2 regions of the Hoeflea algicola genome follow, and region 1 is predicted to be linked to the other one. Evidence: predicted binding sites of a transcription regulator. Region 1 holds the regulator's gene; the other holds the start of a gene.
What was found. The regulator HrcA, encoded in region 1, represses chaperone genes, less so after heat shock. The targets are predictions, from matches to a motif close to GTTAGCACTCNCNNNNNGNGAGTGCTAAC.
Positions count from the first base shown of each region.

Region 2: groES (co-chaperone GroES) is a predicted target of HrcA. The motif match lies at 2,178-2,206, and genes of this name have one in related genera.

Region 1 covers NZ_JAOVZR010000001.1:3,685,505-3,692,730, forward strand. The annotation lists gene OEG84_RS17945 (putative bifunctional diguanylate cyclase/phosphodiesterase) at 1-640, shown strand, start outside; gene hemW (radical SAM family heme chaperone HemW) at 675-1,889, opposite strand; gene rdgB (RdgB/HAM1 family non-canonical purine NTP pyrophosphatase) at 1,886-2,539, opposite strand; gene rph (ribonuclease PH) at 2,556-3,272, opposite strand; gene hrcA (heat-inducible transcriptional repressor HrcA) at 3,479-4,561, shown strand; gene grpE (nucleotide exchange factor GrpE) at 4,688-5,323, shown strand; gene OEG84_RS17975 (trimeric intracellular cation channel family protein) at 5,360-5,995, shown strand; gene OEG84_RS17980 (adenosine kinase) at 6,140-7,132, opposite strand; partial or broken gene mutS (DNA mismatch repair protein MutS) at 7,221-7,226, opposite strand, start outside.
Region 2 covers NZ_JAOVZR010000001.1:4,488,211-4,495,436, reverse strand. The annotation lists gene OEG84_RS21800 (SDR family NAD(P)-dependent oxidoreductase) at 1-172, opposite strand, end outside; gene OEG84_RS21795 (bifunctional riboflavin kinase/FAD synthetase) at 169-1,173, opposite strand; gene OEG84_RS21790 (TIGR01459 family HAD-type hydrolase) at 1,180-2,028, opposite strand; gene groES (co-chaperone GroES) at 2,274-2,570, shown strand; gene groL (chaperonin GroEL) at 2,640-4,283, shown strand; gene OEG84_RS21775 (hypothetical protein) at 4,824-5,243, shown strand; gene OEG84_RS21770 (DoxX family protein) at 5,417-5,803, shown strand; gene OEG84_RS21765 (hypothetical protein) at 5,905-6,204, opposite strand; gene hisG (ATP phosphoribosyltransferase) at 6,494-7,192, opposite strand; gene OEG84_RS21755 (ATP phosphoribosyltransferase regulatory subunit) at 7,189-7,226, opposite strand, start outside.

The sequences.
Region 1 (7,226 bases):
CGGCAATGTGCCGCCTTCTGACTTCATCCCCGTCGCCGAGCGGGCAGGCCTGATCAGCGAGCTGACCCGCATTCTGCTCAAAAAGGCCCTGGCGACGGCCTCTCAGTGGCCCGATAATGTGGGGTTGTCATTTAACCTGTCGGCCCATGACATCAGCTCCTCCAAGGCAGTGTCGCTCATTGTCGGTACCATCCTGGCAAGCGGCGTCGATCCGCAGCGGCTGGATCTGGAGCTCACCGAAACCGCGATGCTCCATGATTTCGCCCAGGCCAAGGCGGCCATCGAGATGCTGCAATTGCTTGGATGCGGGATCGCTCTGGATGATTTCGGAACCGGCTACTCCAGCCTCAGCCAGCTTCATGCCCTGCCGCTGACCAAGATCAAGATCGACCGCAGTTTCGTCTCCAATCTCGACCAGAACCCCGCCAGTTACAAGATCGTCAAATCCCTGCTGGCACTCAGTTCCGACATGGGGCTCGGCTGCGTGGTTGAGGGTGTCGAGACCAGTGAAGAGCTTGCCGCGCTGAAAAAGCTCGGAGGAAGGCTGGTCCAGGGCTATTTCTACTCGCCTCCGGTGCCCGCCAGCCAGCTTGAACGTTTTCTTCCGCAAACAACCGGTCCAGCCCGGATGGCGGGCTGATCACCGTCCCGCACGGTGCCGTGTATGCAAGTGTTCAGATAGCCAGATCTGCGACCACCGCATCCAGCACCAACATGCCTTGCGGCGTGCAGCGCAGCCGCTCCGGCCCCATTTCCTCGATCATGCCGTGCTGGACCAGAAAACTGGTTCGCTCCGGGTCGAGTTCGCGGCCCGACAACGCCTGCCAGCGCTTCAGGTCAATGCCCTCGCGCAATCGCAGACCCATCAGCAGCAATTCGTCGGCCTGTTCGGATAGGGTGAGTTCGCTGGTCTCGATCATGCCGTGGCCCGTTTCTGAAACCAGCGACAGCCATTTCTCCGGAGTCCGTTCGGTTGCGGTGGCAATCTTGCCGTCGGCGGTCGACAACCGCCCATGCGCGCCGGGACCGATGCCGGCGTAATCGCCGTAGCGCCAATAGGTCAGATTGTGCCGGCTTTCGGCGCCCGGCCGGGCGTGGTTAGACACCTCATAAGCAGGCAACCCATGGCTGTCGCAAACCTGACCGGTCAGTTCATAAAGTTCGGCCGACAGATCGCCATCCGGCACGATCAGCTTGCCGGCCTTGTGCAGGCCATAAAACGGCGTGCCTTCCTCAATCGTCAGTTGGTAGAGCGACAGGTGGTCGGCGGCCAGCGAGATCGCCTCTTCCAATTCCGCGGCCCAGGCCTGCGGTGTCTGGTCGGGACGGGCGTAGATCAGGTCGAACGACATCCGCGGAAAGATATCCCGAGCCAGACCGATGGCTTTGAGCGCATCAGCCCGGTCATGCAGCCGTCCGAGCCGTTTCAGGTCGGAGTCATTGAGCGCCTGCACGCCCATCGATACCCGGTTGACGCCGGCGTCGCGATAGCCGCGAAAGCGGCCCGCTTCGACGCTTGAGGGATTGGCTTCCAGCGTAATTTCGATGCCGTCGGGCACCACCCAGGCCGCGCGCACCGCGTCGAGAATGGCACCCACCGTTTCCGGCGCCATCAGCGACGGCGTGCCGCCGCCAAAAAAGATGCTGGTAACGACCTGCGGGCCGGAGAGCGCACGCATGGCAGCGATCTCGGCGCGGAACGCAGCGATATAGGCCTGTTGATCAACACCAGCATGCCGGACATGGCTGTTGAAATCGCAATAGGGGCATTTGGCTGCGCAAAACGGCCAGTGCAGATAAATCCCGAATCCGGGCTTGCCGGTGTCCGGCGCCAGCGTCGAACCAGAATTCGGCGCCGTTGCTGGCAATGGCGACAGGAGAGTGCTCACGTTGCGGGCACACCCAGGCACTGTTCGGCAAACAGCTTGAAGGCCCGCGCCCTGTGTGAAAGCGCCTGGCTCTGGCCGGGTTTCCAGCCGTGCTTTTCCTCGGCGGTCATTTCGCCAAAGGTGCGCTCATGACCATCAGGCCTGAACACCGGGTCATAGCCAAAGCCGGAGTTTCCACGCGGTGGCCAGACCAGCACGCCAGGCGCCTCGCCGCGGTAGAAGCTGACCTCGCCCTCGGGCGTGGCCAGACACAGCACGCTGACAAAGCGGCCAGTGCGCTCGGCATCGGTGGTTATCCCGCGAGCCTGCAGCGCATCTTCCACTTTCTGCATGGCCGCAGCAAAATCGCGTGTGCCATCAGCCATGGTCGCCCAGTCGGCGGTATAGACGCCGGGCGCGCCGTCGAGCGCATCGACCACCAGGCCGGAATCATCCGACAGCGCCATCTTGCCCGATGCCCGGGCCGAGGCCAGCGCCTTGGTGGCGGCGTTGGCCTCGAAGGTATCACCGGTCTCCTCGGGTTCGGAAAGGCCAAGCTCTGCTGCCGATGTGACCGAGACGCCGAGTGGGCCGAACAGATCGCGGATCTCTGCGATCTTGCCGGCATTGCGGCTGGCGACCAGAATCTCGCTCAGCGGTGCGTGTGCCATTCTCTATTCCCCAGTGTCAGGCGACAGTAGACTTCTGCAACGCCACCAGATCGGCGATGCCGGTCTTGGCCAGCGCCATCAGTTGATGCAACTGCTCTTCCGAAAACGGCTCGCCCTCGGCGGTGCCCTGAATCTCGACGATGCCGCCGGACCCGGTCATGACGAAATTGGCGTCGGTCTCGGCTGACGAATCCTCCAGATAATCCAGATCCATCACCGACTGGGCGGCGAAGATGCCGCAGGAAATGGCGGCGACGTGGTCCTTGAGCGCCCGGTCGACCTTGGCCATGGAGCGCTCTTCCATCCACTTCAGGCAATCATGCAGCGCGATCCAGGCGCCGGTGATGGCCGCCGTGCGGGTGCCGCCATCGGCCTGGATGACATCGCAATCCACCGTGATCTGACGCTCGCCGAGCGCTTCCAGATCGACCACGGCGCGCAACGAGCGTCCGATCAGCCGCTGGATTTCCAGCGTCCGTCCGCCCTGTTTGCCGGAGCTTGCTTCGCGGCGCATGCGATCGCCGGTGGAGCGCGGCAGCATGCCGTATTCGGCCGTCACCCAGCCCTTGCCACCGTTGCGCAGCCATGGCGGAACCCGCTCTTCGAGGCTCGCGGTGCACAGCACATGGGTATCGCCGAACTTGACCAGGCAGGAGCCCTCGGCATGTTTTGATACGCCGCGTTCAAAGCTGACCGCCCGCATCTGATCTGTTTTCCGGCCCGATGGACGCATGATGTGTCTCCTGAATTTGATTTTTCCGGGTTCTATCGGTGCCGACGCCATTATGCAAAGCAAAACAGCGCCCACGCCGGTAGCCGCCGAGCCCGGTAATTCGTACACTGCCGGGCATGCGTGGCATGCCCCTTCCGTGTTTGCCCGCATGTCCCTATATTCAGAGATGGACGAGCGGCATCGACGACCCCTCAAGGACACAGCGTATGACCATGATCAGCACATCTACATCGGCCGAACTCGCCGGAACGCTCGACGAACGGTCCCGGGAGATTTTCCGCGCGCTGGTGGAAAGCTACATGGATTCAGGCGATCCGCTCGGGTCGCGCAGCCTATCGCGAATGTTGCCGATGTCGCTGTCGCCGGCATCGATCCGCAATGTGATGAGCGACCTTGAAGAACTCGGCCTGATTTACGCGCCGCATGTCAGCGCCGGACGGCTGCCGACTCAGAAAGGCCTGCGGTTCTTTGTCGACGCCTTCATGCAGGTGGGCAATCTGCAACCGGAAATGCGCGAGAACATCGAGCGCCAGGTCCGCCCCGAGGATCCCAGCCGGCCGGTCGAGACGCTGCTGACCGAAGCCAGCCAAATGCTCTCGGGCATGACCCGGGGCGCGGGCCTTGTGATCGCCGCCAAGCAGGACACGATGATCCGTCACATCGAATTCATACGGCTGGATCCGGTCCGGGCTCTGGTCGTGCTGGTGGGCGGCAACGACCAGGTCGAAAACCGGGTCATGCAATTGCCCGAGGGCGTGACCGCCGGGCAATTGACCGAAGCCGCCAATTTCCTCAATGCCCACCTTGCCGGCCGCACATTGTCGGAAGTGCGTAGCGAGCTCGAACGCATTTCCGAGGAAGTGCGCAATGAACTCGATGTGCTGTCACGCGATCTTGTCGAGCGCGGCCTCGCCGTCTGGGCAGGCACCGAGGACAAGGGCGCAGCGCGGCTGATCGTGCGCGGTCGTGGCAATCTGCTCGATGGCTTGACCGCCGGCGACGAACTTGACCGGCTGCGGATGCTGTTTGACGAGCTTGAGCGCAAGGAAAGCCTGGTTGAACTGATGACGCTGGCCGAACAGGGTCCGGGCGTGCGCATTTTCATCGGCTCAGAGAACAAGCTTTTCTCGCTGTCGGGATCGTCACTGATCGTTGCTCCCTGGCGCGATGCCGAGGACAAGGTGGTCGGCGCGGTCGGCATTATCGGCCCCACCCGGCTGAATTATGCCCGGATCGTGCCGATGGTCGATTACACCGCGCAACTGGTGTCCAGGCTGGTGCGCAACTAGATCCGGCCCAGCCGCGGCAGATGTCGCCTTCAAACCTGCGAACAATCCCGTCGGGCCTTGATTTTTACCGCCCGAACGTCGATATGCGGTGCAACTCCCTGAGAAAACAATCGTAACGAACAGGACATCCACATGATGAGCGATGAAAGCCAAGGCCGCGAACAGGACAAGCCGGAGGAGGCTACCGCACCGCAGTCAGCAAACCCCGCCGAGGCGTCTCAGTCCGCCGAGGCTGACTCCATTCAGGTACTTGTGGCCGAAATCGAGGATCTGAGGGACCAGCGTCTGCGCATGGCTGCCGAAATGGAAAACCTGCGTCGCCGCACCGCCCGCGAAGTCAGGGACGCCAAGGCCTATGCGATTTCCGGCTTCGCCCGCGACATGCTTCAGGTTTCCGATAACCTGCAACGCGCGCTGGCCGCCGTGCCGGAACAGCAGGACGGCGCTGTCGACAACGGGCTCAAGAGCCTGGTTGAAGGCGTGGAACTGACCGAACGCGCTATGCTTGCCTCGCTGGAGCGCCATGGCGTGCAGAAGCTTGATCCCAAAGGTCAGAAGTTCGATCCGAATTTCCACCAGGCGATGTTCGAGGTGCCCAACACGGAGGTGCCCAACAACACCGTCATCGAGGTGGTTCAGCCCGGCTACGTGATTGCTGATCGGATGCTCAGGCCTGCCATGGTCGGTGTCGCCAAGGGCGGCCCCCGGGAGATGGCTCCCGAACCCGGCGCGCCCAACCCGCAAGCCGAAAAAGACGCCTGATCAGGGCCCGGCCGAACGGCGGGGCAGGAGAGACCCATGACCCCGCTTGAAGGCCTTGATTATGCCGGTGTCGCGGTATTCGCCGCCACCGGCGCGCTTGCCGCGTCGCGCAAGCAGCTCGACATGATCGGTTTCGGTTTCCTGGCTGCCGTAACCGGCATTGGCGGCGGCACCTTCCGCGATCTCATTCTCGGCGAGACCCCGGTGTTCTGGGTGCAAAAGCCGGCCTACCTGGTCGTCTGCGTCGCCATGGCCGCGCTGGTCTATTTCACTGCCCACCTGGTTGAATCCCGCTATCGCCTCCTGCTCTGGCTTGATGCCATTGGCCTTGCCGCCTTCGCGGTGATGGGCGCGGCCAAGGGGTTGGCGTTGACCGGCTCGCCGATCACGGCGATTGTCACCGGCATGATGACGGCGACCTTCGGCGGTATCCTGCGAGATCTGCTTGCGGGCGAACCCTCGGTGCTGATGCGCCCGGAGATCTATGTCTCCGCGGCATTGACCGGTGCCGGCGTGTTTGTAGCAGCCAGCCTGTTTGGCGCGCCGCTGGTTGTAGCCTCGGCCATCGGCGTGGTTTCGGCCTTTGCCGTGCGCGGCGGCGCGATCCGCTTTGGGTGGGCCTTCTCACCCTACCGGCCGCGGCCTGGTCGCCCGCCCGAAGATGTGATGTAGAGAGACGCGACCTCACCTCAACCTATCGCGTCAGGCATCCGACTGGATGCACGAAGCACGCAGTAGTAATCAGCTTCAATCAATGCAGGCGCAGTCACGTCAAATTAAGGCGATTTGAACGTGACGCGCATGAGGCAACCTGGTTCAGATGAACCCGGCCTTGCTGGCTGCATCCTTGAGCGAGAGCTGCGGCCTTGGTCCGATCTGCTGGATCACCAGCCCGGCAGCGAGGCTGCCCAGCTTGCCACAGACGTCAAGCGGCTTTCCGGCCGCGTAACCATGCAGGAAGCCCGCTGCATAGAGATCGCCGGCGCCGGTGGTGTCGACCACCTCGTCGATTTCAATGGCGTCAATATCAACGCGCTTATCACCGCGAACAATGACCGAACCGTGCTCGGAGCGGGTGATGGCCGCGAGTTTGCAGTCCTTGCGCAGCTGCGACACCGCATGTTCGAAATTGTCGGTCTCATAAAGCGATTTGGCTTCTTCCGCATTGGCGAACACGATGTCGATGGTGCCCGAGCGCATCAGCTCGAGAAACTCTTCCCGGTAGCGGCCGACGCAGAACGGGTCTGATAGCGTCATCGACATTTCGCGGTTGTGCTTGTGGGCGATCCCGGCGGCGAGCCGGATCGCATCCTTGGCCCGCGGCGGGTCCCACAGATAGCCTTCGAAATAGGTGACTTTGGCTTCGGCGACGACATCGGCTTCAATGTCTTCCGGACCAAGTTCGACGCAGGCGCCGAGATAGGTGTTCATCGACCGCTCACCATCCGGCGTGACAAAGATCATCGACCGCGCGGTTGGTGGTGTGCCGTCGAGCGGTTTTGTATCGAAATGCACGCCCAGGGTACGGATGTCGTGGCTGAAGATCTTGCCGAGTTGATCGGCCGAGACCTTGCCGAAATAGGCCGAACGGCTACCGAAGCTGGCGAGACCGGCTGCGGTGTTGCCGGCGCTGCCGCCCGAGGCTTCGATCGCTGGTCCCATACGCGAATACAAGAGTTCGGCGCGCTCTGCGTCGATCAGGTTCATCGCGCCCTTGATAATTGTATTGTCGACAAGAAATTCTTCGTCGCAGCGGGCAATGATATCGACAATCGCATTGCCGATGCACAGGACATCAAAACGGCTCATAAAGGATTCCTTTTCCTCACTGCGACCGGGCGCGCAGTCGCGCCTGTTTTACTGATTTTTGCTGGAGAATAAACCCCGGCACAACCAGTCATTG
Region 2 (7,226 bases), 800 kb from region 1:
GATCGGCAAGAATGTATCCGGCGCCTTGCGGCAGAAGATCGGCGATCTCATCGTGCGGCTTGCGGCCGGAAAGAAGCAGGCGATGGCGACCCGAGAGCTTTTTTGCCAGCGCCAGGCCGATGCCAGCATTGGCGCCGGTGATCAGGATCTGCCGCGATCCGGCCCCGATCAAGCAACCACCCCGAAGGTCATGGCCGCATCGAGCGATGACAGCGGCGTGATCGCACCAAGTGCTGCCCTGGCTTCCGCCTCATCAAGCTTCATTTGTGCCACCAGGGGCTCCAAGCTATCGAATTTCTCCTCGCCGCGAAGCCACGATACAAAGCAGACGCTGCAGGTCTCGCCATAGAGATCGCCGGAGAAATCGAACAGATAGGTTTCCAGCAACAGCGCAGCGTCGTCCCCGTCTACGGTTGGGCGACGGCCGAAACTGGCGACGCCATCATAAAATTTCCCATCGGCACGGCGGAAGCGGACCGCATAGATCCCCGGCAACAGGCCGGTTTCAGACGGCAGCGCCATGTTGGCGGTCGGATACCCCAGGGTGCGGCCAAGCTTCTTGCCGTGCAACACCTCGGCGGAGACCGCATAACGGTAACCCAACAAGCCTGCGGCTTCGCCGACTTCCCCCAGCGCCAGCGCCCGACGTATCCGGCTAGAAGAAACCACATCGGCGTTTTCATCGCGGAAGGCGTCTACCAGCGTGACATCGAAACCATGGCGTTCGCCAGCTTGCGTCAAGTATTCGGGGTTGCCTTCACGGCCCTTGCCGAAATGAAAATCATAACCGGTCACGACGTGACGGACGCCAAGCTTGCCGCTGAGAATGCCGGTGACGAAATCATGGGCACTTTGCGACGAGAAAACTCTGTCGAAAGGATGCTCGACCACGGCGTCAAACCCGAGATGGCCGAGAATGGCAGCCTTCATGGCCGCCGGCGTAATCCGGAAAACCGGCTCGTCGGGGCGAAACACCGTGCGCGGATGCGGTTCGAAAGTCAGCACGCAGGCGGAAACGCCATCAGCTTCAGCGGCCAGGGTGGCCTGTGCCAACACCGCCTGATGCCCCCGGTGGACGCCGTCGAAATTGCCGATCGCCACAACCCCGCCCTTGAATTCCGCGGGGAACCTGGAGGCATCGTAAAGCCGTTGCGCCATTGCCTGTTTCACCATGAGCGTTCAGGCCAGCCATTCCATCCAATATGCCGGGGCGACGCCTTCAGCATTGAGGAAATCCTGCAACCGGGTTTCGTTGGTAACGCGGCCATCGAGATATTCGCGGGCATGAACGCCACGGGCGATGAAGATCGCATCGATGCCGTTGTCGAGCGCACCGCGGATATCGGTGGCAACGCCGTCACCGATCGCCAGAGTCCGCCGCTTGTCGGCGGTGCCGCGCAGGGCTTCGGCCCGAGCCATCGCCTCGCGGTAAATCGGCGCGTGTGGCTTGCCGGCGATGCGAGTTTCGCCGCCGATTTCGGTATAGATGTCTGCCAGTGCGCCAGCGCAGGGCACAAGCCGGTCGCCGCGCTCGACCACGCGGTCGGGATTGGCGCAGATCAGCGGCAGGCCACGTGCCTTGAAATCCGTCAGCAGGGCGCGGTAGTCCTCGGCGCTCTCGGTCTCGTCATCGAGCAGGCCAGTGCACAAGACCGCATCGGCCGCATCCGGCTCGACCAGCGTGACGTCCAACCCTTCAACCAGGGAAATATCACGTTCAGGCCCGAGGAAATAAATTCCGCCCTGCGCGTCTGATACCAATTGCCGTGTGACGTCGCCCGAGGTGACGATGTCATCCCAGCAGGCAGGGTCGACGCCGATGGTGTCGAACTGGCGGATCACACCGGCCGCTGGCCGTGGCGAATTGGTAATCAGAATCACGGTCTGGCCACGCTCGCGCGCCGCTTTCAGGGCCTCTACCGACAGCGGGTAGGGGTTGACGCCATTGTGGATAACGCCCCATACGTCGCACAACAAGATGTCGGCGCGGTCAGTCAATTGATCGAGATCGGTGATCTTGCGTGGCATGGGCAGCGGTTCCTTTCGGGCATTGGATGTCGCCCAGCTTGCAGGCGAATACAAGACCCCGCCGGAATTTTAGCATTTGCACGGCCGAACGCAGCCTGATTGCACGCCCAACTCTTGACTCTTCCAAACCGCAGACTTATCTCGGCTTCGCTAGCACTCTCCATGAGTGAGTGCTAGCACGTAACTCGATGAGGCCCAATACGGGGTCTCAGCCGCTTCTGTCATTCGATCAAGGAATATAGACAATGGCAAAAACCACGTTCCGTCCGCTCCACGACCGCGTTGTCGTTCGTCGTGTTGAGTCCGAAGAAAAAACCAAAGGCGGGATCATCATTCCGGATACCGCCAAGGAAAAGCCGCAGGAAGGCGAAATCCTCGCCGTTGGTTCCGGCAACCGTGACGATTCCGGCAAGCTCGTGCCGCTCGACGTCAAGGCCGGCGACCGCGTGCTGTTCGGCAAATGGTCCGGCACCGAAATCAAGCTTGATGGCGAAGACCTTCTGATCATGAAGGAAAGCGACGTCATGGGTATCCTCGGCTAAGCCGAACGACCACCCACACAGATCCTATCTGCCTCAACACGATGGGCCCAGGCCCGGGAGTTAAGTTAAATGGCTGCTAAAGAAGTAAAATTCGGTCGTAACGCACGCGAGAAAATGCTCCGTGGCGTCGACATCCTCGCCGATGCGGTGAAGGTAACCTTGGGCCCCAAGGGCCGCAACGTCATCATCGACAAGTCCTTTGGCGCTCCGCGCATCACCAAGGACGGCGTGACCGTTGCCAAGGAAATCGAACTCGAAGACAAGTTCGAAAACATGGGCGCACAGATGGTGCGTGAAGTGGCGTCGAAGACCAACGACATCGCCGGCGACGGCACCACCACTGCAACCGTGCTCGCCCAGTCAATCGTCCGCGAAGGCGGCAAGGCTGTTGCTGCCGGCATGAACCCGATGGACCTCAAGCGCGGCATCGACATGGCCGTGACTGAAGTCATCGCGGACCTGCAGCGCAAGGCCACCAAGATCAAGACCTCGGCTGAAGTCGAACAGGTCGGCACGATCTCGGCCAATGGCGAAAGCCAGATCGGCAAGGACATTGCCGAAGCCATGCAGAAGGTCGGCAACGAAGGTGTCATCACCGTCGAAGAAGCCAAGACCGCTGAAAGCGAACTTGAAGTCGTTGAAGGCATGCAGTTTGACCGCGGCTACCTGTCGCCTTACTTCGTGACCAACCCAGACAAGATGTTGGCCGAACTCGAAGACGTCTACATCCTTCTTCATGAGAAGAAGCTGTCGAACCTTCAGGCCATGCTGCCTGTGCTCGAAGCTGTGGTGCAGACCTCCAAGCCGCTGCTCATCATCTCGGAAGATGTTGAAGGCGAAGCTCTTGCTACGCTCGTGGTCAACAAGCTGCGTGGCGGCCTGAAGATTGCTGCCGTCAAGGCTCCTGGCTTCGGCGATCGCCGCAAGGCAATGCTCGAAGACATCGCCATCCTGACCGGCGGTCAGGTGATATCCGAAGACATCGGCATCAAGCTCGAAAACGTGACGCTTGAAATGCTGGGTCGCGCCAAGAAGGTGTCGATCACCAAGGAAACCACCACCATCGTTGATGGCGCTGGCAAGAAGAATGAAATCGAAGGCCGGATCACACAGATCAAGGCTCAGATCGAAGAAACTTCTTCGGACTACGATCGTGAAAAGCTGCAGGAACGTCTGGCCAAGCTTGCTGGTGGCGTTGCCATCATCCGCGTCGGCGGTGCAACTGAAACGGAAGTCAAGGAACGCAAGGATCGCGTCGACGACGCGCTCAACGCTACCCGCGCTGCCGTTCAGGAAGGCATCGTTGCCGGCGGCGGCACTGCGCTGCTGCGTTCTTCCGTGAAGATCACCTCCAAGGGTGCTAATCAGGATCAGGAAGCCGGCATCAACATCGTTCGCCGTGCCCTGCAGTCGCTGGTTCGCCAGATTGCTGAAAACGCAGGCGACGAAGCTTCGATCGTGGTTGGCAAGATCCTTGAAAAGGACGAAGAAAACTGGGGTTACAATGCCCAGACGTCCGAATATGGCGACATGATTGCCATGGGCATCGTCGACCCGGTCAAGGTTGTTCGTACGGCTCTGCAGAACGCAGCTTCGGTTGCTTCGCTGCTGATCACCACCGAAGCCATGATTGCCGAAATTCCGAAGAAGGAATCGGCTGGCGGCGGCATGCCGGACATGGGCGGCATGGGCGGCATGGGCGGCATGATGTAACAGGGCGCCTGCCCCGTTACAGCTTACTGTCTAGCTTATGTACGTGTTCCACATCGCTTCAGGCCGCCAGCCGGCCTGAAGCGAAAGCACCGAAGCCGGACTCCTCACAGGACCCTGCGGCCAATGTGCAGGCACAAAATCAGGGGTGGTTTTCGAACCACCCCTTTTTGCTATCTGCGCACGAGCCGCGCGGCGCTCAAAGCAACAGCCGCAGTGCCTACGTAGGTCGGACTTGTATGTTGCGACGCAAAAATGCGATATCTGGATATGCAAATTTAGCGATGGGTTAACCAATAAATGAAAAACAGAGGATAGGATGGATCAGACGACGCAGCACCTCTCATCAACAGGATGCGTAGCCTGCGGCGACTGACTTCGAAAAGATTGGAACGCCGATCCACGGAGCAATCCGGATCTGACTGCACAGGTCGGGTCGGCAAGATCCAACATCAATTCATACCTGAGCACGCATGATGCGTCGTCAGGGATCACAGCACACAACGCAGATGCTCCATTTCACCAGGCCCGCCGGGGTGTTTCTTGTTCAAGATAACGAAAGCAGATGGCACAACGAGTTTTGGTGCGACGCCGCAGGGCTTTGTCGCACCGGATCAGGAACTCGTCTCCCATTTTTGCCGAACCGAAAGCTGGACGGCCAATCTCGCCACCGGCGCGTTTCGACTCGGGCCTGCTGCGCGGCATTACCATGGCCTCGCCGACACAGGTGATCTGGGACTTCTCAACCTGGTGCGATGCTATGATTCTGGCTCCCGGCAACATGTGCTGGGATTGTTCGAGATGGCGGCCATGCAGGCCTCATCTTTCTGCTTTTCCACAACCATCATTCATGATGGTGGTCACCTGCCGATGATGTGCATCGGCGAATCCTCGAATTTCAACGGGAATGGCGGCGGCTCCATCAATGGCCTGTTCATGTTTGCCCATTTCGTCGTCGCTTAATCTTCGGAATATTCAGCAGCACAGCAGCATGGTTATAGCCCTGATTGTTCGGGGGTAATCCGTGCATCGTGCAAATGCGCGTAATTGTGAACAATATGTCTCCACGTGTTCAGCTATCTTGTCCGCGACCAAGACTGTATGGCTCCGCAACATTCTTTCTACAGGAGACTTACATGTCGGTTAACGTTCAACTTCTGCTCGCTCGAGTCCTTTTGAGCATCATGTTCATCCTTTCCGGATGGGGCAAATTCGGTTCGGTGGAAGGCACTACCGGCTATATCGCCAGCCTCGGCCTGCCGCTCCCGGCCCTCGCCGCATGGCTGACCATCGCGCTCGAAATCTTTGGCGGACTTGCCATTCTGATCGGCTTCATGACCCGTCCGGCCGCCTGGGCGCTGGCCGCGTTCTGTGTCGCAACCGCATTCCTCGCCCATTACCAGCCGGCAGACCAGATGCAGATGATCAGCTTCATGAAAAACATCGCCATTGCCGGCGGTTTCCTGGCGCTGGCTGCGGCCGGTCCCGGCGCATGGTCGGTCGACGCACGCCGCACGGCGTAAGCAGCAAACGCCCTTATCGCCAGACTGAAAACACCCTTGACCCGGCGTTGATATGCGCCGGGTCTTTTTGCATGCATGGCAGCGTCGCTATGGGAGGCCGGTCAAGCCGGATCCGCAGAGCCACCATTGCCGACGAATTTGCGGATGGCAAACATACCCGCAGCGGCAAAGCCGATGATGACAACAATTTCCAGACTGCGAGAGGAGAAGTAGTCCTCGCCGCCAACAAGCATCATCAGCACGCCGAACATGAGTCCTGCGGCCACCAGCACCGCCAATAGAGCTGGCGTCAACTCCCCGCGCAACAACGGCGAATTAGGCGAGACAGCTGCCAGCCGCGCCAGGATAGCCAGAACGAGCATGGACACCATAAGCACCACAAAACCGATCGAAAACTCCATGGGACACCCCCAATCCAAAATCATCCCGAAGCCTGGGAACGAGGCTGAACCGGTCGTGATGAGGCTTTCTGGTGGGCGGAGCCAATCGCATGAACAAGGCGAATGCCGTTCGGATGCGAGGGACGCGTTCAGGCCGGATCTGTTCCGGATCAAGTCAATTTTGCCGCATTCTCTGAAAAATGCAAGCGGACCGCCAAGCGTCAGAATGCCGCTTGGCACTGCTCCCGACGTCTGCAATTTTCCCAGTGTGTTTCGAAAAATGCTGTTCCGAACACCCCTTTAACGCATTTCAGCCCGCAACAGCGCGGACCGCGGCAAGCAGGGCGGCCATGCGCGGGTCGCCATCATGTTCGGGCTTGCGGGCGCGCACCAGACAGGCTTCCGATTTCAGGATCACGCCATCCGACAGGATCCGCAAATGATTGGCAGTAAGCGTCGACCCGGTGGAGGTGATGTCGACGATGATGTCGGCGGCGCCCGAGGCCGGAGCCCCCTCGGTGGCGCCCAGGCTCTCGACAATCCGATAGAGCTGAATGCCGTGCCGGGTGGAGAAGAAATTCTGGGTCAGCCGCCAGTATTTGGTAGCAATCGTCAGCCGGCGGCCGTGGCGGGCGCGAAAATCGGCGGCCACATCACCAAGGTCGGCCATGCTGTCGACATCCTTCCAGATGTCGGGCACGGCAACCACCACGTCGGCATGACCGAAGCCGAGCCGGGCGCAGATCTCGACACGCTCATCCGCGCGGACAAGACTTTCGCGTACCAGGTCCTCACCGGTGACGCCCAGATCGACAGCGCCGGCGCCCAGTTCCCGGGCGATCTCGGAGGCCGAGAGGAACGCCACCTCGACATCGTCGATGCCTTCGACGCGACCGCGATAACTGCGGTCATTGCCGATCGCCGAGACAGCCAGCCCGGCGCGGGCAAAAACGGCAATGGCACCGTCCTTCATGCGGCCCTTGGACGGCAGTGCAATGGTAAGTGTCATGCGCCTGCCCTCACTTTTTCAATCCGGTCGAGCC